DNA from 2 places in the Methylocystis sp. Se48 genome. Region 1 is predicted to be linked to the other one. Evidence: predicted binding sites of a transcription regulator. Region 1 holds the regulator's gene; the other holds the start of a gene.
What was found. The regulator PhoB, encoded in region 1, activates phosphate uptake and scavenging genes when phosphate is short. The targets are predictions, from matches to a motif close to TGTCATNNANCTGTCAT.
Positions count from the first base shown of each region.

Region 1 (20,320 bases):
CTAATTGCTTGGGAAAGCGACCACGAGGAAGATACCCCTACGGTTGGTCAACTCCGCGCTTTAGCATTAGAGTTGCATTATATCATTACAGTTGCATTATATTTGGAGTTCTGACTCGATGGGACGCCATGATTCGGCAAGGGGATCATGGGATGTCGGGAGCTTCGATCGAAACGACGCTGGAGTTGTGGGCGTCGTCTCTGCGTGACGTGAAGCGTCGGATGCGGCCTCTGTTCACGCAGGAGCGCGTGGCGCGATTGGCGGAGCGCTTTCTGGACGGGTTGCTGGGCGAAGAGCGGCGCAAGACGGGCTGGATGCGCGCCGAAGCGGCGGGCGATCCGGGACCGTGGCGGCGGCAGGCAATTCTGGGTCGCGCGCGCTGGAGCGCGGATGGGCTGCGCGACATTGTGCGCGATTATGCGCTCGAAGCCTTGGCGGACGAAGATGCGGTTCTCCTTGTCGACGAGACGGGGTTTCTGAAGCAGGGTAAGGCCTCCTGCGGCGTCGCACGGCAATATACAGGCTCAGCGGGGAAGATCGCGAATTGCCAGATCGGCGTTTTCGCGTGCTGCGCCACAGAGCGCGGCCATGCGTTCATCGACCGCGAGCTTTATCCGCCCAAGAGCTGGACCGAGGATAAAGCGCGCATGGCCAAGGCGCATATTCCGCAGGAGATCGTCGACAGCGCGTCTGGCGGCTTTGCGACCAAGCCGGCGCTGGCGCTCGCTATGATCGAAAGAGCGATCAAAGCGAAGGTCCCATTCTCCTTCGTAGCGGCCGACACAGTCTAGGGCGTCGGCGATATCGAAATGGCCTTGCGGCGCGCTGGCAAAGGCTACGTGCTGGGCGTCAAATCCAACGAGCCGTTCCACTCCTGGGGCAAGTCGAAATTGATTTCGGGCGCAGCCAAAGAAATTGCGGACGGCTTGCCGGCCTCCGCCTGGCGCCGGCTCTCGGCGGGCGCGGGCGCCGAAACGGCAGTCTCCGGTGGATTTCCGCGTCCCGAGGAGACGCCGCAGGCGGCGTCTCATCCGTGACACAAAAATGCGGCTGATCGTCAGGGCGTCTCCGGGACCGTCGCAACCCGGGCCGCGACAGCGTCGGCCGAAACCGATCGGAAACATGCCGTCGGAAAGCGCACGATAGACTGAAGTTCTTGGCGCGGGGCGCGCGCCGACAAGCTTGGGGCTGTTTTGTCGCGGGCCGCTTCGGATCCGAACCAGGCTCTTCAGAGACAGGAGGGAAAATGAGTGCGGAACCGCACAGCCGTCCGGCGGCGCTGGTCCATTTTCTGCACAAATATTTGATCTGGCTGATTATTATTTCCTATTTCGCGGCGGCGCTCCTCCCTCAGTTCGGTCTCTGGATCCGCAAGGCGGATTTGGGGCTCGCGCACACGCCCTTCGGCGACATCAAACTCGCCTTGCCGCCGGTCATGCTCGCCGCGCTGCTCTTCAATGCGGGACTTGGCGTTTCGATAAAAGAACTCGCGAGCGCCGGCCGCAAGGCGCCGATGATCTTCCTCGGCCTTCTTGGAAACCTCGCCGCGCCGCTCGCCATGATTTTCGGGGTCAGCGTCACGATGACTCTCTGGCACAATCCGGAGGAGGCGCAGCAGCTGCTGGTGGGGCTTGCGCTCGTCGCGGCGATGCCGATCGCGGGCGCATCCACCGCCTGGGCTCAAAACGCGAGCGGAAGCCTTGTCCTCAGCCTCGGCCTTGTCTTGGTCACGACCCTGTTCAGTCCCCTGACGACCCCTCTCGTTCTTCACACGGTCGGATTCCTGACGGCAGGCGACTATTCGGAGGACTTGCATGAATTGGCTTCCGGCGAAGCCATGTCTTTTCTCGGCGCCTGGGTCATCCTGCCGTCCCTGTCGGGGATCGCCTTCCGCGCCTTTCTGGGAGATCGCCTTTATGGGCGCATGCTCCCTTATGTGAAGCTTTTCAACTTTCTGGTCCTGGTCACCCTGAATTATTCGAACGCGACTCTTGTTTTGCCGGAGGTCGTATCCGCGCCGGACCGCGATTTTCTCTTCATCGCGGCCGCCGTCGTCGCGCTGCTGTGCATTGCGGGATTTGGCGGGGGCCTTCTGGTCGCGAGGCTGATGAAGGCGAACCGCTCGGAAACGGCCTCTCTCATGTTTGGTCTTGGCATGAACAACAACGGCTCCGGTCTTGTTCTCGCGTCGGTCGCGCTGGCGGATCACCCGCGGGTGATGCTTCCGATCATTTTTTACAATCTCGTCCAGCACTTGTTCGCGTCGACCGTCGACGCCGGCCTGATGCGGTTCGGCGGCCGAAAGGCCGCAGCCGCCGAAAGGGGCCATTGATCAGCCAAGGCGAAGGAATGCAGATGGGTCAATTCAACTCCTGGCGGCTCTGGGCTCTTCTTTCGGCCGTCTTCGCGGCGCTGACGGCCATCTTCGCCAAGATTGGCGTTGAAAACGTCAATTCGGATTTTGCAACTTTCGTTCGCACGATCGTCATCCTGTGCGCGCTCGCCGCATTCCTTTTCGCCACCGGCCAATGGCAACCGCCCGGGTCAATCTCTGGACGCACCTATTTCTTCCTGCTCCTGTCGGGACTCGCGACCGGCGCCTCCTGGGTCTGCTATTTTCGCGCGTTGAAGCTCGGCGACGCGGCAAAAGTCGCGCCGATCGACAAGTTGAGCGTCGTGTTCGTGGCGATATTCGGGGCGCTCATCCTCGGAGAACGCCTCTCTCCTAGAAACTGGTTCGGGATCTGCCTCATCGCCGCTGGCGCCGTTTTTGTCGCCTACAAGAGCTGACGGAGAGCGGAATCGCGGGCGCGCGGACAGGCCGGCGCTTCAATCCTCCGAGAGCCGCGTCTTGCCTGGCCCGTGCGGCTCGATGAGCGCGCCGAAGTCGTGCGGCTCCTTGCGGGCGCGGCGCAGCGCGGCCTCGAGGAAGACCGTGAAGGCGTCGATGTCGGCCTCATGGGTGCGGTGATTGATGATCGCCGCGCGAATGGCCGGGACGCCGTCGAGAATAGTGAGCGAGGGGGCCGCCTCGCCGCGCTCGTGCAGCTCCATCACGATCTCGCGGGCGAGCGAGCCGTCGGCGTCGCCCTTCACCCCGAAGCAGACGATATTGAGCCCGACCGGCGCGCGCATGACGAAACTGTCGGACTTTTCGATCCAGCCTTCGAGCCGCTTCGCCATGCGGCAGCATTGCTCGATGCAGTCCGCGAGCTTCTTCGTCCCGTAGGTCTCGATCGTGATCCAGGCCTTGAGCGCGCGAAAGCCGCGCGAGAGGTCCGGGCCGAGGTCGCAGGGCCAGGTGTCGCCCGCCGCGAGGCCGCGCGGGGCGCGCGAGAGATAGGCGGCGTTGGCCGCGAAAGCGCGCTTGTGGGCCGCAGGGTCACGCACGAGGAAGAAGCCCGCGTCATAGGGCACATGCAGCCATTTGTGGAAATCGAAGGCGATGGAGTCCGCCCGCTCCAGCCCCTTCACCAAAGGCTTGAGCTGCGGCGAGAGCGCGGCGAGCGCCCCGAAGGCGCCGTCGACGTGAAACCAGAGATCTTCCGTATGGGCCACGTCCGCGAGCCGGTCCAGCGGATCGACCGCGCCCGTATCCACCGTGCCCGCCGTTCCCACCACAAGAAAGGGCCGGAAGCCCGCCGCGCGGTCGGCGGAAATGGCGTGGCGCAGATAGCTGATCTTCATCCGCCGGTTCTCGTCCGACGGGATGAGCCGCAGATGCCGCGCCCCGAGTCCGGCGAGCTCCATCGCCTGCCGCACGCAATTGTGCGCCTCGCGCGAGGCGTAGGCGATAAGCTGGCCCTCGCGCGCGCAAAGCCCGTTGAGCCGAACGTCCTTGTCGCCATAGGCCTGATCGCGCGCGACAAGCAGCGAAAGGAAATTCGCCATCGACGTGCCGGTGACGAAAATGCCGGAAGCGTCCTGCGGGAAGCCGAAGACCTGCGCCATCCATTTGGCGATCTGGCGCTCGACGTCGATCGCGATATGGTTGCGGCCGCCGCAATTGGAGTTCATTCCGGCGGCGAGCATCTCCGCGATCATGCCGACCGGCGTGCCGGCGCCCTGCACCCAGCCCATGAACATGGGATGAATATTGCCGGTGGCGAAAGGCTTGATGTAACGGTCGAAATCCGCGAGCACGGCGGAGAGGTCGCGGCCCTGCGCGGGCAGGTCGCGGTCGAAGCGGGCGCGCGCCTCCTCGCTCGGCGGAACCCAGACCGGGCGTTCGCGCAGGCCGCGCAGATAGTCGATCATGAGATCGAGCGCGCGATGGCTCTCGGCGCGAAAGGCGTCCCAGTCCTCGGGGTCGAGATCGACCGGCTTGGTCATGTCGCGGCGCTCACGCGCCCTACTCGCGGCGCAAAGGCGGTCAGATGAGGCATACGCCGCGCGTCTCCCGGCGGTTCACACCGCTAGCCAATAGCCGCCTTTGCCGGGTCCGCGCAACCGTCCGGGGCGAATGCGACGCTGACCGCGCCCACGCCCTCGATCGTCCCCTCCGCCCGGTCGCCCGGCCGCATGGCGCCGACGCCGGGCGGCGTGCCGGTGAAGATGAGGTCGCCCGGCGCGAGCGCGACATGGCGCGACAGTTCGGCGATGATCTGCGGCAGGCTCCAGATCATGTCGGCAAGGTCGCCCTGCTGGCGCGGCGCGCCATTGACGGAAAGCGCGATGCGGCCGCGCGCCGGATGGCCGATCTCGGCCGCCGGCCGGAGAGCGCCAATGGGCGCCGAATTGTCGAAGCCCTTGGACATGTCCCAGGGCCGCCCGGCGTTGCGCGCGGCCGTCTGCATGTCCCGGCGCGTGAGGTCGATCCCCGCCGCATAGCCGTACACGCAGTCGAGCGCCCGCTCCGGCGCAATGTCCGCGCCGCCCGCGCGCAGCGCCGCGACGAGTTCGATCTCGTGATGGAGGTTGCCGGTGAGGCTCGGAAAGGGAATCGCCGTCCCGCTCGCGACGATCGCGTCGCCCGGCTTGGCGAAGAAGAAGGGCGGCTCGGCGCCGGGCTCCTTGCCCATCTCGCGCGCATGCTCCGCGTAGTTGAGCGCCACACAGAAAATGCGCCGCACCGGAAAGCGCCGAGTCTCGCCGGCGACGGCGATCGAGGGGAGCGGCGGCGGGGGAATGACGAAGGCGGGATACTGCATGGCGACACGCCATGGGGCCGCCGACGCCAAAAATCAAACGATTTTTCGGGGAGCGCCGGCGCCGCACTGTCGGCCGCTATTTTTCTCGCGCTTCGGCGCCTTCCTCGGGCCTCCGGCTCGTTCTGATCGGCAGCAGCATGTTGAGCAGATCGAACCAGAAAGCGGCTCCGAACACCATCGCTATGGCGGTGAGCGTCCATCCGGCGATATGCAGCGCGATCCTTTCGCGATCGAAGGTTTTGAAATCCGCCAGGGCCGCGTCCGTCCAGCCGATCGGCGCGTGGATTTCATCCAGCCGATTGAGATATTTTTCGATCTCCTTTTTGATTTCTCCGTCATCCGTCCCGGTAGGCGCCCCGCCGCTCTCCGGCCGCGGGTCTTTTTTCTCTTCCCAAAATTTAATCGCGTCGCTCAGCGCTTGGTCTCTAAATTGATCCGAGACATACAACTCTTTGACGACATCCACGGCGTTCATATTGAGCGCCATGGCGACGAACAGCCCGATGCCGAAGAGATAAGCCTGGGTATTTCTCTTGTAGCGTCCTTGCGTCCGCTCCACCGAGGCCTCGAACCAATCGCCGAGATTGTTTTTCGCCTTCTCGAAATCCTCGCCGGCGTCGTCGAGCGCCCATAGAAACGCCTTCCGTAACCGGGGACTGGGGACGAGCGCTTTTTTGTCAGGGTCTCCCTTCACCCTGAAATCGGACTTGGCGACGGCTTCACGCAAAGCCTTGAATTGTTTATTTTTATCATCGGCTTCGTCCGGCTTGGGCGTTGGGGTCTCCTCGCCCGCCACGATGTCCTTCATCACCGCAAACAGCGCGTCTTGAAAAGTTTTTCTGTCGATGTAGGCAGGCAGTCTGGCCTTCCGCGGCGCTGGAGACTTAGCGCCGGATCGGTCCTCTTCCAAAATCGGCGCGCGATAATCTCCCTTGAATTGCGAATAAATCAATGGATGATCATAAAAACGGAGAAGTATGCTTTTTTCTTTTGTTTGGCCGCTCTGGTTCTTTTGCCTGGAGATCGTCTCCATCGGCGTGGGATCGTCCAGCATTTCTCTAAGAGTTTGTTCGAGCAATTTCCCGCGCGTGCCGAGCCAGGAATCGATCAGCTCCCTGACGCCGGAACAGACGAGGCTCGCGAGAGTGAAAAAAAAGCAAGTTCCAATAACCACATCGAACATTTTGAAGCTCATGGCGGCAAACCTCCGAAAATTGGGCTTCCGGCGCACAAACATGGAAACGCCACGCGTTGCGAACCGCCGCCCCAACTGAGGCTCTACAGGATAATGCGCTCTCTCCGAGTCGCAATGAGATTTTGAAACCTTGTTCAAGAAAGCTGTCCAGCCCGGGTTGCAGCGCTGGATCCGGTCGCGCGGGGGGGGGGGCGCCGCCGCCAGATATGCGAATCTCTCTAAAGTGCGCATATCGGATATGGATTGCCGCCCGCGGACTTGGCTATGTTTTCCGCATGCCGTTCCCGGACGAGGAAATTTTTGGAGAGGCGCTGGAGCGCGGGCAGTTCGGGCTCGCGATTTTCGACGAGCGCCTTATCGTCGCAAACCGCCTCGGATCGCTGTGCGACTGGCTGCCGCCCGCCGGAAAGCCCGCCTGCGACGCGCCGCTGCTGATGCACATGGAAGGAAACCTGGAGAACTTGCGAGAGAGGGGCGGAGAGATGGTTCTGCCCTCGGTGCGCGCGTGGGCCGGCGCGCCGCGCGTCACCGTTTCGATCTCCTGGAACGCGCGCGCGCGGGTCTTCGTCGCCGTCACCGCGCCGGACCACGCCGGCGAGCAGATCGACCGGCTGATGGCCTCGGACCGGCGCGAAAGACAGATTTTGCGGCAACAGGCGGACGCCGCGGCGGCGCGGCTGCGCGTCGCCGACGCGCTCTACCGCGACATCGTCGAAGCCTCCGCCGATCTCGTGCTGCGCTTCCGGCCCGATTGCAAGATCGTTTTCGTCAACCGCGCGGCCGCGGCCTTTTTCGGCCGTCCGCAGGATGCGTTGATCGGCGAGGCGCTCGACAGGCTTTTTCCAGCGCCGGACAATTCCCCCTGCCGCCTGGGCGCGGCGGCCGACGGCGCCGCCTCATTCGAAATGGCGGCGCGCGACGCGCGGGGCCGCGCCGTCTGGCTCGCCTGGGAGGTGCGCTTCCTCGACGACGAGGCGGGCGGCGAATTTCAGGCCGTGGCGCGCGACGTGACCGCCGAGCGGCGGCTGCGGGTCGAACGCGAAAGGGCGCAGGAGGAGGCGCGCGCCGCCGCCGTCGCGAACGAGAGGATGCGCATCGCGCACGAACTGCACGATACGCTGGTGCGCTCGATTGTGACGATGATCGCCGAAGCGCGGCTCATCGCGAAGACGACGGGAGACCCGCAGACCAGGGCGGCCCTCGCGGCGCTCGACGCGCAGGCGCGGCAGGGCTTGTGGGAAGCGCGCGACGCCATCGCGCAAACCCGCGCGGCGCGGCGCGAGGAAAAGGACTTGCGCGCCATTGCGGCCGAATTTGCGCAGAGATGGGGGGAGTTGGCGGTGACGCTCGACATGACGGGGTTCGACGTCCTGCCGGACGCGACCGAGCGGCTGTTCGGCGCCGTCCTGCGGGAGGCGCTGCGCAACGTCGAACTCCATTCCGGCGCGCGACGCGTGCGCGTGACGCTGCGAACCGGCGAGGGCGGCGCGGAGCTGGTCGTCGAGGACGACGGCTGCGGTTTCGATCCGCAGGCGCCGGCGCCGGGCCATTTCGGCGTGACGGGGATGCGCGAACGCGCGCAGCTCGCCGGGGCAGGTTTCGAGATCGACAGCGCGCCGGGAGGCGGAACGCGAGTGCGGGTGACCGCGCCGGCGGCAAACGGCGCGGATCAGGCGAAATCGGCGGGATCGTAGCTGCGGTAGGTCGCGCAGAACTCGCAGGTGACGCCGATGCGGCCGTCGTCGCCCACCATGTCGGCGCGCTCCTGCGGCGTGAAGCTTTTCAGCAGGCGCTCGATCCGCGCCGAGGAGCAACGGCAGAATTCCTCGACCGCGCGCTCGCCGAACACCTTCACGCCCCGCTCATGGAAGAGCCGGAACAGCAGACGCTCGCCCGACAGCGCAGGATCGACGAGCTCATGGTCTTCGAGCGTGCCGGCGAGGGCCTGTCCTTCCGCCCAGGCGTCGTCCTCCTCCGCGGCCTCCGCCTCCGATGGCGCGTCGCCGGGCGCGAGGTCGCGGACGCGGGCGCCCGCCGCGGGCAAATATTGCAGAAGCAGTCCGCCCGCCCGCCAGCTGCGGCCCCGCGCCGTGACGATCTCGCCGACCGCGAGCCGCACGAAGGAGGGAATTTGCTCGGACTGGCGGAAATACATATGCGCGGCTTCCGCGAGGCTTTCGCCCTCGAGCGGCACGACGCCCTGATAACGCGCGGCGTCCTCCTCGCGCTCGATGGTCAGCGCGAGATGGCCCCGCCCGAGCAGCGCCGCCGGCGCCGGATCGGCGATCTCGTCAAGACGCGCCGCGTCGAACCGCGCGAAGCCGCGTAGCTTGCCCGGCGCGTCGTAATCGACGACGAGCATGTCCACGGGGCCGTCGCTGCGCGTCTGGAGCTGGAAACGGCCGTGCGACTCAAGGATGGAGCCGAGCAGGGTCGCGAGCGCGATGGCCTCGCCCAGAAGGCGCGCGACACGCGGCGGATAATCGTAATGCTTCAGGATTGCGTCGACGGTCGGGCCGAGCCGCACGAGCCGCCCGCGCAGGTCGAGCGCCTCCACGGCGAAGGGCGTCGTCCGATCGTCCCTCGCTTCCGACGAGACCGGCCGGCTCGGCGCCTCCGCCATCAGGCGAGCCCCGGCGCGAGGCACCAGGCGAGCACGCCCTTTTGGGCATGGAGGCGGTTTTCAGCCTCGTCGAAGACGACCGACTGCGGCCCGTCCATCACCTCGTCCGTGACTTCCTCTCCGCGATGCGCGGGCAGGCAATGCATGAAGACGGCGTCCGGCGCCGCGGCGCGCATCAGCTTCGCGTCCACCTGATAGGGCGCCAGCGCCCGGCGGCGGAAATCCTCGTCCTTGTCGCCCATCGACACCCAGCAATCGGTGACGACGGCCGAGGCGCCAGCGACGGCCGCATAGGGATCGCGCGTCACATTCACCGCCGCGTCATTGGCCTTGGCCCAGTCGAGAAGGCTCTGCGGCGGCGCGAGCTCCGCCGGCGTCGCGACATTGATCGCGAATCCGAAGCGCGCGGCGGCGTGGACCCAACTCGCGAGCACGTTGTTCGAGTCCCCGACCCAGGCGATGGTTCGTCCCTCGATCGGGCCGACGCGCTCCTCGAAAGTGAGAACGTCCGCCATGATCTGGCAGGGATGCGAAAGCTTGGTCAGGCCGTTGATGACCGGCACGCCCGCGTGGCGCGCAAGCTCCGCGAGATCGTCGTGCGAGAGAATGCGGATCATGATGGCGTCGACGAAGCGCGACAGGACGCGCGCCGTGTCGGCGATGGTCTCGCCGCGGCCGATCTGCATTTCGGCGCCCGTGAGCATGATCGTCTCGCCTCCGAGGTCGCGCATGGCGACGTCGAAGGAGACGCGCGTGCGCGTCGACGGCTTGTCGAACACCATGGCGAGATATTTGCCGGCGAGCGGCCGCTCGCTTGGCGCCGCGCCCTTGACGCGTTTCGCCTTCAGGGATTTGGCGAGGCCGAGGATATGGCGCAGCTCCGCGCCCGAAAAATCCGACAGATCGAGAAAATGACGCGGCCGCGTCATGGAATGCGCGGTCATCAGGCCGCTCCCAATTGTTTGCCCGGAGCGGACAGGCGCTCGCAGGCCTTCGAGAGGCGCGCCGCCGCTTCGGCGATATGGCTTTCGTCGATGATGAGGGGCGGCAACAGGCGCACCACATTGTCGCCGGCGAGAACGGTGAGCAACCCTTCCGCGCGCGCGGCGGCGGCGAAATCGCCGTTTGGAACGCGCGTCTTGAGGCCGAACATCAACCCCTCGCCGCGCACCTCCTGAACGACGCCCGGATAGCGGTCCTCGATCTCCGCGAGACGCTGGCGCAGCAGCGCGCCGAGCGCGGCGACGCGCGCGAGAAATCCTTCCGACAGCACGACGTCGAGCACCGCGCCGCCGACGGTCGCCGCCAGCGGATTCCCGCCGAAGGTCGAGCCATGCGCGCCGAGCGTCATGCCCTTCGCGGCCTCGCGCGTCGCGAGACAGGCGCCGAGCGGGAAGCCGCCGCCGAGGCCCTTGGCGAGCGCCACGACGTCCGGCGCGACGCCGGAATGTTCGCAGGCGAGAAACTTGCCGGTCCGGCCGACGCCGCACTGGACTTCGTCCAGCGCGAGAAGCAGGCCGCGGGCGTCGCAGAGCGCGCGCAGCGCGACCAGGAAATCATTCGGAAAGACGCGCAATCCGCCCTCGCCCTGCACGGGCTCCAGCAGCACGCCGGCGGTCTCGTCCGAAATCGCCGCCTCGACCGCCTTGAGATCGGCGAAGGGAACCTGGTCGAAGCCCGTGACGGGCGGACCGAAGCCTTCGAGATATTTCGGGTTTCCGCCGGCGGCGATGGTCGCGAGCGTGCGGCCGTGAAAGGCGCCCTCGAAAGTAATCAGGCGATAGCGGTCGGGCTGGCCGTTCGCCGCATGATATTTGCGCACGGTCTTGATCGCGCATTCGACCGCCTCGGCGCCGGAATTGGCGAAGAACACGACGTCCGCGAAAGTCGCCTCGACGAGACGCTCGGCGAGGCGCTCGGCCTGCGGAATTCGGAACAGATTGGAGACGTGCCAGGGCTTTTCGGCGGCGGCCTTCAGCGCGGCGACGAGATGCGGATGCTCATGACCCAGCGACAGAACGGCCACGCCCGAGGCGAAGTCGAGATAGCGGTCGCCGTTCTCGGCGACGAGCCATGCGCCCTCGCCGTGCGAAAAGGCGATGTCGGCCCGCGCATAGGTCGGATACAGCGCAGAAGTCAAAACCATGCTCCAAGCGACAAGGACTCCGCCCGCCGCGGCCCGAGCCCAAAAACAAAGCGCCGCCCCTTTCAGGGCGGCCATTTGACACATGATTTTATGCGGGACGGCGCGTCCGGTCAAATCGCCGGAAACGGCGAAGCGATTGCGCGGCGCGGGCGAATTTGGCGCTTTTCCAGGGCAATTGCGAGGCGAGTGAGTCTTGCGCGCAACACCTGCGACGGAAAGCGGGGACAATCCCTGTTGAGAACGCCCCCTTTTGCTTGCCAGCGACTCTTGCGCATGATTCAACTGCTCCAGTAAATTTTCTCGTCGGCGCGGTCGCGTTCTTTCCGCGCGACGTCTCTCGAGTCTCGATGCGCGTCATATCGCCGCTGGCTTGCGCCAGTGCAGCGAGGGGCGGCTGATTCCGCCATGCGCGCTCGAACCGGCCGGTTGGAGGTCACACATGTCTTGGACCGATGAACGCGTCGAGCTGTTGCGTAAACTATGGAGCGACGGCCTCAGCGCGAGTCAGGTCGCTGCGGAACTTGGACCCGGCATCACGCGCAACGCCGTGATCGGGAAGATTCATCGTCTCGGATTGGCGGAGCGCGCCAAGACGGCGAGCGCGCCGCGTCCGCGCGCCGCCAAGACGGCGCCGCGTCCCGCCGCCCCCGCGCCCCGCGCGGCGGGACACGCCGTGCACGGCAATGTCGCGCTCGCATTCGCGCCGCAGGCGATGGTGGTCGCGCGCGCGGTTCCCGAGGAGGAAGTCGTCATTCCGATGACGGAGCGCGTGACCCTGATGGAGTTGCGCGAGTCCATGTGCCGCTGGCCAATGGGCGATCCGACGTCGCCGGAATTCCGCTTCTGCGGCGGCAAGTCGCCGATCGGCGGCGGCCCCTATTGCGCCCATCACGCCCGCATCGCCTATCAGCCGGCGCAAGACCGCCGCCGCGCGCGCGAGCAGCTCAGGGCCCCGCGCTACGCGTGACGCGCCTGACGGCCGGGGCGCGCTAGTCGCGCCCGAATGTTTCGTCGAAGGAATAACCCGAACCGCGCACGGTGCGGATCGGGTCCTTCTCCCGCCCGCGGATCAGCGCCTTTCGCAGCCGGCCGACGTGAACGTCCACCGTGCGTTCGTCGATCTCCGCCGACATTCCCCAAACGCTGTCGAGAAGCTGCGCGCGGGTGAAGACGCGCCCCGGTTTCTCCATGAAATATTCCAGCAGCCGGAACTCCGTCGGTCCGAGATGAATCTCGCGGCCCGAGCGGCGCACGCGGCGCGTCTCGCGATCGAGATCGATGTCGCCGAGCGTCAGCCGGGAAGCGACGCGCTCCGGCCGCGCGCGGCGCAGCAGGGCGCGCACGCGCGCCATCAGCTCCGGCGTCGAGAAGGGTTTCACGACGTAATCGTCGGCGCCCACCGACAGGCCGCGCACGCGCTCGCTCTCCTCGCCGCGCGCGGTGAGCATGATGATCGGCATGTCGCGGGCGGCGTCGCGCGCCCGCAGGCGCCGGCAGATTTCGAGGCCCGAGACGCCGGGCAGCATCCAGTCGAGAATGACGAGGTCCGGCGGCGTCTCCGTGATGCGCAACTCCGCTTCGTCGCCATTGTCGACATGCTCGACCTGATAGCCCTCCGCCTCCAGATTGTAGACGAGCAGCGTCGCGAGCGACGTCTCGTCCTCCACGACGAGAATGCGCGGCGCGCGATCTGGCTTGACCTCGCGGAGGGCGGATTGTTGGGCGGACTCGTTCATTGCGGGCTTTCGGTCTCCCCGGCGCGGAGATTGCAAACGCGCGTCTTCGGTCGTTCGGCCGGCATGGGCTCGCCGGTGACGAGATAGACGACGGTCTCCGCGATATTGGTGGTGTGATCGCCGATGCGCTCGAGATTTTTCGAACAGAACAGAAGATGCGTGCAGAAGGAGATGTTGCGCGGATCTTCCATCATGAAGGTGAGGAGATCGCGGAAGACGGAGTCCTCCAGCGCGTCGAGATCGGCGTCGTTCTCCCACACCGCGCGGGCGCGTTCGACGTCGCGCAGCGCATAAGCGTCGAGCACTTCCTTGAGCTGCGTGGCGGCGAGTTCGTGCATCGACTTCAGCCCGACGATGGCGCGCGGCAGACGCGCGTCCGAGGCGATCTTCAGCGTCCGTTTCGCGAGGTTCTTGGCGAGATCCCCGATGCGCTCGATGTCGCCCGAGATGCGGATGGCGGCGATGCATTCGCGCAAGTCCACCGCCAGCGGCTGGCGCCGGGCGATGGTCAGTATCGCGGCCTCCTCGACTTCGCGCTGAAGCGCGTCGAGGCGCGCGTCCGCCGCCACGACGCGCTTGGCGAGATCGACGTCGAAACTGGCGAGCGCCTGCATCGCCTCCGCCAGCATTTTTTCCGCGACGCCGCCCATCTCCGCCAGGCGCCGGCCCAAGGCCTCCAGATCGCGGTCGTAGGATTTGACGATATGCTCGCTCATGGCGTGTCCTTCCTCAGCCGAAGCGGCCGGTGATGTAGTCCAGCGTGCGCTTTTCCCGCGGCGTGTTGAAGACCTGATCCGTGTCGCCGTATTCGACGAGCTCTCCGAGATACATGAAGGCCGTATAGTCGGAGACGCGCACCGCCTGCTGCATGTTGTGGGTGACGATGGCGATGCAATATCGCTCGGAAAGCTCCTCGATCAGCTCCTCGACCTTGGCGGTCGAGATGGGATCGAGGGCGGAGCAGGGCTCGTCGAAGAGGATGACTTCCGGCTGAACCGCGACGCTGCGCGCGATGCACAGGCGCTGCTGCTGGCCGCCGGAGAGTCCGAGCCCGCTCGTGTGCAGCTTGTCCTTCACCTCGTCCCAGAGCGCGGCGCCGCGCAGCGCTTCCTCGACGCGCGCATCCATGTCGGCGCGCGACAGCTTTTCGTAGAGGCGGATGCCGAAGGCGATGTTTTCGTAAATCGACATCGGGAAAGGCGTCGGCTTCTGAAAGATCATGCCGACGCGCGAGCGCAGGGCGTTCACGTCCACCGCCGGATCGAGAATATTCTGCCCGTCGAGCAAGACTTCGCCCCGCGCGCGCTGGGCCGGATAGAGATCGTACATCCGGTTGAGGACGCGCAGCAGCGTGGACTTGCCGCAACCCGACGGTCCGATGAAAGCCGTGACCTTGTTGTCATGCAGCGGCAGGTTGATGGATTTGAGCGCGAGCGACTCGCCGTAGAAGAAATCGAGATTGTTCACCGACACTTTGGCCGGCGGCTCGTTTTGCGCGACTGCCATGTTCATTTGGACTTCCTCCGTCCGGCGCTGAGCATCCGGGCGATAATGGAGAGCGTGAGGACCGCGACCGTGATCAGCAGCGCGCCGGCCCATGCGAGTTGCTGCCAATCCTTGTAGGGCGACAGGGCGAACTGGAAGATCACGACCGGAAGGCTCGCCATCGGCGCGCCGAGATCCGAACTCCAGAACTGGTTGTTGAGCGCCGTGAAAAGAAGCGGCGCCGTCTCGCCCGAAACGCGCGCCACCGCAAGCAGCACGCCGGTGACGAGGCCGGCCTTGGCGGCGCGATAGGCGACTTTTCCGATGACATGCGCGCGCGGCGCGCCGAGCGCCGACGCCGCTTCGCGCATCGAGCCCGGCACGAGCAGCAGCATGTCCTCGGTCGTGCGCAGCACGACGGGCACGACCAGAAGCGACAGCGCGACCGCTCCCGCTATTCCCGAGAAGTGGCCCATCGGGTGAACGAGCGCTTCGTAGACGAAGAGGCCGATCACGATGGAGGGCGCGCTGAGCAGAATGTCGTTGATGAAGCGGACGACGACGGTGAGCTTCGTGTAGCGCCCGTATTCCGCCATATAGGTGCCGGCGAGCATGCCGAGCGGCGTGCCGATCGCGACGCCGATGGCCGTCATCACCAGCGACCCCGCGATCGCGTTGAGCAGGCCGCCCTGGCCGCCGGGCGGCGGGGTCATTTGTGTGAAGACCGCGGGAGAGAGCCCGCGCAAACCCTCGTAAAGCAGCGATGCGAGGATGAGGAACAGCCAGGCGAGGCCGAAGACCGACGCGCCCCAGGCGAGACTCTTGGCCAGGGCGTTGCGACGGCGGCGGGCGGCGTAAAGCGACATGATCGCGTTCCTTATGCCGCGTTCTTTTCGATGCGCATCAGCATGTAACGCGCCATCGCCAGAACGACGAAGGTGATGACGAAGAGGATCAGACCGAGGGCGATCAGCGCGGAGGTGTAGATGTCGCCCACCGCTTCGGTGAATTCGTTCGCGATGGTGGCCGAGATCGTCGTGCCGGGCGCGAGCAGCGACGGCGAGACCTTGTGCGCGTTGCCGATGACGAAAGTGACGGCCATCGTCTCGCCGAGCGCGCGGCCGAGCCCCAGCATCACGCCGCCGATGACGCCGACGCGCGTATAGGGAAGCACGACGTATCGCATCATTTCCCAGGTCGTGCAGCCCACGCCCGCCGCCGCCTCCTTCAATACGGGCGGCACCGTCTCGAACACGTCGCGTGAAATGGAGGCGATGAAGGGCAGAACCATGATCGCCAGAATGAAGCCGGCGGTCAGCACGCCGATGCCGTAGGGCGGCCCGGCAAAGAGCGTGGAGAGCACAGGAACGTCCCGAAAGAGCGAAATCAGACCCGGCTGCACATGCGCCTGAACGAAAGGCGCAAGAACGAAGAGACCCCAGATGCCGTAAATGATCGAGGGAATGCCCGCGAGCAGCTCGATGGCGACGCCGATGGGCCGGCGCAAGGGGTGCGGACACAGCTCGGTGAGGAACATCGCGATGCCGAGCCCCACCGGCACCGCGATCAGCATGGCGATGATCGATGTGACGATCGTGCCGTACATCGCCGGCAGCGCGCCGAAGTTTTCGGTAACCGGATTCCACGCCTGCGAGGCGAGGAACCCGAAGCCGAACGCCTTGATCGCCGGAAGCGAGCCATACACAAGCGACGCGATCACGCCGCCGAGGATGATGAGCACGGCGACCGCCGCCGCGCGCGTGAATTGGAAAAACACGCGGTCGAACAGCGCGATGCGCTTCAAAGACCCGGCGCGCGCCTCGGCCGCCGGGCGCGAATAGCTTTGCTCCAGAACAACATCCGACACTTTGCCTGCTCCGTCCGGTTGAGGCGCGTCCGGTTTTTCGATTTGCATGCCGCGCTCCCGGCGCCAGCCCGGATGGACCGGCGCCTACTGTCGTTTTTTGTCCAGCCGGCGGGAGGGCTGCGCCCCACGGGGCGCGGCCTAACCGGCGGCGCGGCATGTTAATGCCACAAAGGCTTTCCGTCTGGCCCCTTGATTTCCGACGCCCAAGTCTTCTTTATCTGAGCGACGACGGCGTCAGGCATGGGCACGTAGTCGAGCTCCTCGGCCAGCTTGTCGCCGGTCTTGTCGTAGGCCCAGGCGAAGAATTTGAGCGCCTCGGAGGCGACCGTCGGATCGGCGGGAACTTGGTGCATGAGGATAAACGTCGCGCCGGAGATCGGCCACGATTTGGGGCCCGGCTCGTCGGTGAGAATGACGTAGTAGCTGTCCGAGTTCGCCCAATCCGCCGCGGCGGCGGCCGCCTGGAAGCTCGCAGCGTTTGGCGCGATCGCGTTGCCGGCCCTGTTGACGACCTTGGCGAAGTTCATCTTGTTCTGCTTCACATAGGCGTATTCAACGTATCCGATGGCGCCCTTGGTGTTCACCACATTGTTAGCCACGCCTTCGTTGCCCTTGGCGCCGATGCCCGTCGGCCATTCGACCGAAGTATTGGCCCCAACCTTGTTTTTCCAAGCCTCGCTCACCTTGGACAGGTAATCCGTCCAGATGAAGGTGGTGCCCGATCCGTCGGAACGATGAACCACGACGATCGGCAGAGACGGAAGCTTGAGCTTCGGATTTAACTTCTTGATCGCCGGATCGTCCCAGCTCGTGATTTCGCCGAGAAAAATTCCCGCGATCGTGGGGCCGTCCAAGACGAGTTCGCCAGGCTTCACGCCGTCAAGATTGACCACCGGCACGTCTCCGCCGACCACGGTCGGAAATTGAACGAGGCCTGAGGATTTTATGTCGTCCGGCTTGAGCGGCATGTCGGACGCGCCGAACGTCACAGTCTTGGCTTTGATCTGCTTGATGCCGCCACCGGAGCCGATCGACTGGTAGTTGAGACCGATCCCCGTCTCCTTCTTATAGACGTCCGCCCATTTGGCGTAGAGGGGATAGGGGAAAGTCGCGCCCGCGCCGGAAATGTCCAGCGCCCTCGCGGAGCCGGCCATGGCCGCGAGCGCGAACGCCGCTGCGGCGGCGCGCTTGAAAAACGTGGAGATCATTCGAGGATCGCTTTCAGCTCGAGAACAAAACACGAGAGACGCCTACGGCGCCTGTCACGGCCGCAGGGATAAACGCTCGCCAAGAGTTTTTTGTGACGTTCAGATCACAAAAATATGACAGTCAAAATGACATTTATTCAATACGTTAACCTACATTTTCGGTATTCACGCCGGCCGACGGAAGCGTGACCTTGAACAACGAGCCCTCGCCGAGCGCGGACTCGATGGCGAGCCGCCCGCGATGACGCAGGACGATGTGCTTGACGATGGCGAGACCGAGGCCCGTGCCGCCTTTGGCGCGGCTTTTTCCGGCGTCGACACGGTAGAAGCGCTCCGTCAGCCGCGGAATATGCTCCTGCGCAACGCCGGGACCATGGTCGCGCACGGCGAAGACCGCCGTCGCCCCCTCCCGCGAGAGCGAGATTTCCACAGGCTTTGCAACATCTTCGCTGCGGCCGTATTTCAGCGCGTTCTCGACGAGATTCTCGACGATGCGCGCAAGCTCGTCCCGGTCTCCGGGAACGACGACGCCGGCTTCGAGAGCAAGCTTCAGCGGAACGCCGTTTTCCTCCGCCATCGGCGTCAGCGTGTCGACGATATGCGCGACGAGCATGGTGAGGTCGACGGGCTCCGCCGGCCGCACATGCATGTGCTGCTCGATGCGCGAGAGGGAAAGGAGATCGTCGATCAGCCGCGCCATGCGCTGCGCCTGTTCACGCATGATGCCGAGAAATTTTTCGCGCGCTCCCGCGTCGTTCTTCGCGGCCCCCTGAAGCGTCTCGACGAAGCCGAGGAGAGAGGCGAGCGGCGTGCGCAATTCATGGCTGGCGTTGGCGACGAAATCGACGCGCATGCGCTCGACGCGGTGCGCCTCCGTAAGATCGCGCAGGCTGATCATCGCGGCGGCGTCGTAGCCCGAAATATTTATTGGCGCGACATGCGCCTCGAACCAGCGCTCCACCGGCAGCCGTTCCGTCCAGGCGGTTTTTTCCGCCTCGCCGCCCGCGACGACGCGCCGGACCGCGTCGAGCATGTCGGGCGAACGGAGGCTGCGCGACAAGGGCTCCCCGAAGCGCATGGCCGGCGCGAGGGCGCGCGCGGCGGCGTTGGCGGCGATCAGCCGCCCCTCGGCGTCGACGACGAAGACGGGCTCTGGCAGCGCGTCGATGACAGGTCCGAGAAGATCCCCGGCGCGGTCGCGCCATTTGAGGGCCTGCATGGTCGGTCGGGCCTATTCCGTCCGATTTTCGACGATGCGCGCGATCGCGTCGCGCAGCGACGACCACCGGCGCGCGCCTTCGTCGGCGCCGAGAAGCGCCAGGGCGAAGAGGAAGGGCAGAAAATAATAGACGGCCCGGAAGAGCAGGAGCGACGCCAGGACGCTTTCCTGCGAGGCGGCGGGCAAAGCATGCAGCATGGTCGCCTCGAAGACGCCGATCCCGCCCGGCGCATGGCTGATGACGCCCAACATGCAGGCGAACACATACACCGCGAGGAAGGCTGTGAAATCGAGATCGACGCCCTGCGGAAGCAGGACGTAGAGCGCGGCGGAGGCGGCGCAGAGATCGGCGGCGCCCACGCACAGCTGCGCGATCGTCGAGCCGGGGCCGGGCAATTCCAGCACATGGCCGCGAAGGCGGATGCGGCGCGGCTCGAGCGCCACCCAGGCGCAATAGCCCGCGACCGCCGCGAGCACGAACCCGCCGATCAGGACATGGACCAAGGCGGGAACGCGATCCAGCGCCGCGAGCGGCGCCGCAGCTTTCACGAGGCTGAAGCCGATCACCGCCGTCATGCCGAGCCAGAAGGTGACGCCCGTGATGACGGTGATGTTGGCCACCTGCAACGCGCTCATCTGCACACGGGAATAGATCCAGTAACGGACCGCCGCGCCGGTGACGATGGGAAAGCCGAGATTGAAGGAGATGGCGTAACTCGCGAAGGAGGCGAGCGCGGTGACGCGATAGGGCGCGCGGTGGCCGATCTGGAGCAGGGCCGAGAGGTCATAGCCCGTGAGCGCGAGATAGGAGAGCGCCGTGAAGAACAGCGCGGCGAGGATTTGTCCGCCGCTCGTCTCTTTCAGCGCCGCGACGACGTCCGCGAGCCGGATGTTCGAGAGAACATTGCCGAGAATGAACGCCGCGAGGAGGAAGAGCGCCACGCTCGCAAGCGCGCCAAGAATGTGGGTCGCGCCATGGGGGAGGCGGTCTTGCAGCGTCTCAAAGAAGCTCTTGCGCTTGACGGCGATCGGCAGGCCCGGTTGCGGCGAAATGGCGATATCCTCGTCTTGTTGCATGCACCGCTCGTTGGCGTCATGGCGGCCGGCCCATGGCCGGCCGCCGCAAGGCAGACTTCGTCTCGAAATCATGACGTCTGAATGACGCACAGCTGGTCGTTAGCTTGGGGGCGCGGGCCCGCGAGTCAAGCGCGCGATCACGACAAGCCGTGCACGAACCAGCGGGGCGCCTCTGTTTCCTGTGCGTAAAGCCCCTCTCGAAAGAGCCAGAACAAAAGTCCGTCCCTGTCCTGGGCATGGAAATAATCCCGGACGCGCCCGTCCGGCGCCGCGTCCCACCAGGGCGGCGCGATGCGCTCTGGCCCCTCATAGGCGACGATTTCGCGCAGCACGCGCCGCCAGCGGAATTTGAGCGGCGGTCCGTCGGGAAAAAGCGCGACCGTCTCGACGGGTTCGGGACGCTCGAAGAGCCGCAGCGGACGCGGCGCCTCCTGCGCCGGAAAGGCCGAGGGGGCGGCGAGCGCGGCGGGAACGGCGGCCACGGCGAATTCCGGCAGATGCGCGGCCTGTGGATGAAGCCGCAGCACGCGGCGCAGGCCGAGCCGCGCGCCGAGCCTGTCGAGCAGGTCTGCGAGATCGGCGTCGCCGCCGCCGCCGGGCGTGGGCGGGGCGAG
Region 1 covers NZ_CM149850.1:326,003-346,322, reverse strand. Annotated here, with positions in the region: gene ACV959_RS01725 (hypothetical protein) at 1-114, shown strand, start outside; partial or broken gene ACV959_RS01720 (IS701 family transposase) at 153-980, shown strand; gene ACV959_RS01715 (bile acid:sodium symporter family protein) at 1,247-2,332, shown strand; gene ACV959_RS01710 (EamA family transporter) at 2,356-2,790, shown strand; gene ACV959_RS01705 (pyridoxal phosphate-dependent decarboxylase family protein) at 2,830-4,332, opposite strand; gene ACV959_RS01700 (fumarylacetoacetate hydrolase family protein) at 4,416-5,150, opposite strand; gene ACV959_RS01695 (hypothetical protein) at 5,227-6,345, opposite strand; gene ACV959_RS01690 (sensor histidine kinase) at 6,621-8,039, shown strand; gene ACV959_RS01685 (Hsp33 family molecular chaperone) at 8,015-8,968, opposite strand; gene argF (ornithine carbamoyltransferase) at 8,968-9,912, opposite strand; gene ACV959_RS01675 (acetylornithine transaminase) at 9,912-11,108, opposite strand; gene ACV959_RS01670 (GcrA family cell cycle regulator) at 11,554-12,081, shown strand; gene phoB (phosphate regulon transcriptional regulator PhoB) at 12,104-12,850, opposite strand; gene phoU (phosphate signaling complex protein PhoU) at 12,847-13,566, opposite strand; gene pstB (phosphate ABC transporter ATP-binding protein PstB) at 13,580-14,362, opposite strand; gene pstA (phosphate ABC transporter permease PstA) at 14,359-15,201, opposite strand; gene pstC (phosphate ABC transporter permease subunit PstC) at 15,213-16,202, opposite strand; gene pstS (phosphate ABC transporter substrate-binding protein PstS) at 16,361-17,410, opposite strand; gene ACV959_RS01635 (ATP-binding protein) at 17,556-18,629, opposite strand; gene ACV959_RS01630 (lysylphosphatidylglycerol synthase domain-containing protein) at 18,642-19,706, opposite strand; gene ACV959_RS01625 (Y-family DNA polymerase) at 19,844-20,320, opposite strand, start outside.

Region 2 (3,627 bases), 1.7 Mb from region 1:
GTGAGAAGGAAGCGTATTTTCGCGCTTCATTATCTCGGCAATCTTGACGTAGGGAAGCGCGCCAAGAATCGGGAAAAGGTAAGATTTCAAGCGCCTGGCGTCTCCCGGAAATTGGTCGCTGGAAAGAAATCCAGATTGAATGGTAGCCCACGTCCATTCTAGGAGTTCTGGCCTTAAAAGGACATTTTTGCTGTTCGTTTTTATGAAGATCCCTTCGTCGCCCCATTTCGCTTCAAAGGGCGTCGAATCTTTGAGTGTCTCAAAACGCCCCTTATGTGCGGCGATTTGCGCGTAAACATCATTGCGGAAGTCATCAAAAGAAGCCGGCATCCTAAACGCATGCGTCTCCTTATGCTCCGGAACAAAACCAACCGACACTTGCCGATCATGGACATAGACGGGAATTTCGAGTTTACTTAGATATTTCTCCATCAGCGGCTGCACTTCATCCCAGGATAAATTACCATTTCCGCATCCCAACGGCGGGAATGAGATCGAGGATATTCCCATGTCTTGATAAGACGCGACGAACGTCTTAAGTCCCGCCTCCACGTATTCAATTTTTGACGGCTGCCGCCAAGTCGTCTTCGTTGGAAAATTTAGAATCCAGTGGTCTGGGGCTCGCCATAAATGCAGCTTGCCGACGCTGAGTTCATGTTTGTCGCACAAGCGCTTGTACGCTTTGAACATATCCGGATACCGCTCCTTGAAACCAAGAGCGATACCTTTCCCCATAACGCCGACGACATTCACCGTGTTCACCAGCGTCTGAGCCGGCGAATCAAAGATGCTTGTCCTGACGTAAGTTAGCATGACAGCACCACACTCTCCCCGAATCGGAACTACGTTCTTTTTTTGTTCTAAATTTTAGCGGGTGCAGCGAAGGTTTCCAACAGGGAATTTTGCCCACAGGCAAAGTCAACGTCCGGCGATTGGCGCAGTTCCTTCCCACGGGGTGTGTCAGCTGCTACCGCCCCATTCCGCTCGCCCGATGCCGTGACCAATCGGGCCGAACGTCGCTCGGGCGCGCACCGCAGACCAGACAGCGCAATCGGCGCTTGAGGGTGGGCACTTCGACGGACCCCGGCGATCCGACATATCGACGCTCTCGCGACGGCCGCAGCCGCATTCGACGGCGACGGCGCGGACGCCAAGGCTGCGCATGTTCGCAAGGTCTATGGCCGGGCAAGTGTAGCACGTCGGGGAAGGCATGAGCGCGAGCTTAGGCCGCTGGGGCTCGGGCCGCCAAGATCGGGGCGGCGTCCAGCTGCGCTCGGGGCAAACCCCACCATGGGAAGGGACCAAGCCGGTCGCTCGAATGGCGACCGCGCGACAGCCACGGCCGCGCCTTTTGTGCGTTGCTGACGTATTGCTGACGCGGCTTCACGTCAGCAAGTCACCATCCACCTATGTCTTTGATTTGAATGGTGGGCGCGACAGGGATTGAACCTGTGACCCCTACGATGTCAACGTAGTGCTCTCCCGCTGAGCTACGCGCCCCCTTCCGGGGTCCGCCTCGTCGGCGGTTCGGGTGGCGTGTGTATAGTGGCGGACGCGCCGGGGCGCAAGCGCCTTTCTCGTTAAAAATGCATCCTCCGCTCCCGAACCCACAACGCCCGATCGGGGCGCGCCGAAGCGCGGGCGGGACCGCAACAAAGGTTGACGAAACGTTACATTCTCCGCTCCGTCTCGCGAAAGATTTGTGACAGATGCGGCATTTCATGCCTTGCAGCTTCGACCGGTTATGGCATGCTTGACTTTGCGGCCCTCGCCGGGGCCGCAAGATAAGGAGGTTCCGCATGTCCTTGCAGGGTCATATCGTCGAACTCCAACGCCGCCACGAGGCGCTCAAGAAGGAAATCGAGCAAGAGCAACTCCATCCGAACGCCGACGAGGCGAAAATTCTGGAGCTCAAGCGAAAAAAGCTGCAAATCAAGGACGAACTCGCCAAATTGCAGGGAAGTCCGACGCGCCACTGACGCGTCCCCTGGTCCCCCCAAATTCCAAAGCGAAAGACGTCTCTACATAGGCGGAGGGCGCTCTCCGCCTTATTTTTTGGCGCAACCCCTGCTCGCTGCGAATGCGCCGACAACCACGAGACGCCGCCCAATGCCCGTAACCGCCGACTATTGCCCCGAGACTCTTCACGAGAGCCTGGGAGACCCCTTTTTCGACCGTGTCGAAGCCGCACGCTTTCCAAAAACGATCCTGCGCTTTCGGAACCAGCGCTGGGCGGCGCAGGTCGGGCTCGACGGTTTGACCGACGAGGAATGGATCTCCCACTTCGGCCGCTTCGATCCCCTGCCGGGCGGCCTGCCCCAGCCGCTCGCTCTGCGTTATCACGGCCATCAGTTCCGGGTATACAATCCGGAACTGGGCGACGGCCGTGGATTTCTCTTCGCACAATTGCGAGACGCCGCCGACGGCCGTCTGCTCGACCTCGGCACCAAGGGCAGCGGCCAGACGCCCTGGTCGCGGCGGGGCGACGGGCGGCTGACCCTCAAGGGCGGCGTGCGCGAAATCCTCGCGACCGAAATGCTGGAAGCGCTCGGCGTCGACACCTCCAAGACCTTCAGCCTCATCGAAACCGGCGAGGCGCTCGTGCGGGGCGACGAACCCTCGCCCACGCGCGCGAGCGTGCTGGTGCGCCTGTCGCATTCGCACATCCGGATCGGCACCTTTCAGCGCCTCGCCTTTCATGACGACAAGGCGGCGATCGACCGCCTTCTGGACCACGTCTGCCGCCATTATTTCCCCGCGCTCGCGGAGCTGCCCGGCCCCGGGAAGGCCCGCGCCTTTCTGGAGGCGGTCGTGGCCCGAGTCGCGAAGCTCGGCGCGGGCTATATGGCGGCCGGCTTCGTCCATGGCGTTTTGAACTCGGACAATATCAACGTCACGGGCGAGAGTTTTGATTATGGCCCCTGGCGCTTCGCGCCAGCGTACGATCCCCTCTTCACGGCCGCTTATTTCGACGAGAGCGGGCTTTATTCCTTCGGGCGCCAGCCCGGCGCGCTCGCGTGGAATCTCGCACGGCTCGCGGAATGCCTGCTTCATCTCATCGGCCACGACGCAGCCCAGCAGGCGCTGGACGTCTTCCCCGGCCTGATCCAGCGGGAATACCGCGCCGCGCTCCTGCGCCGGCTGGCGCTCTCCTCCGCCGGCGAAGAGGCCGACGCCCGCCTCGCCAAAGCCTGGACGGATTTCCTGATCGCGACGCGGGCGCCTTTCGAACAAGCCTATTTCGACTGGCGCGGGGGATTGGCCAGCGCCGGGCGCGCCAAGGCCAGCCCTTCGGCGCGCTATTATGAAACGCCCGAATTCGTCGCCGTGCGGGAGGCGTTGGCGGAACATGAAACGACCGAGGCGGCCCGTCTCGATCACGCCTATTTCAAACGGCTCTCGCCCTGCGCCATGCTGATCGACGAGGTCGAGGCCATTTGGGCGCCCATCGCCGACAAGGACGACTGGTCCGCTCTGGAACGAAAGATCGCCGAGATCGCCCTGATGCGAGACGCCTATCGCCTCGCACCGGTCTGAGGCCCGGGACCGCGTTGCGGATTTCCGCTTGAACCCGTCTTGTGTGCGGCGCGATAATCGCAGAGATGATTCACGGCCCCTCGGGGCAGT
Region 2 covers NZ_CM149850.1:2,360,297-2,363,923, forward strand. Annotated here, with positions in the region: gene ACV959_RS11675 (macro domain-containing protein) at 1-813, opposite strand, end outside; tRNA gene ACV959_RS11680 (tRNA-Val) at 1,426-1,500, opposite strand; gene ACV959_RS11685 (YdcH family protein) at 1,800-1,979, shown strand; gene ACV959_RS11690 (protein adenylyltransferase SelO family protein) at 2,110-3,537, shown strand.
Region 2: a site for PhoB is predicted at 1,692-1,708, ahead of ACV959_RS11685 (YdcH family protein). Genes of this name have one in related genera too.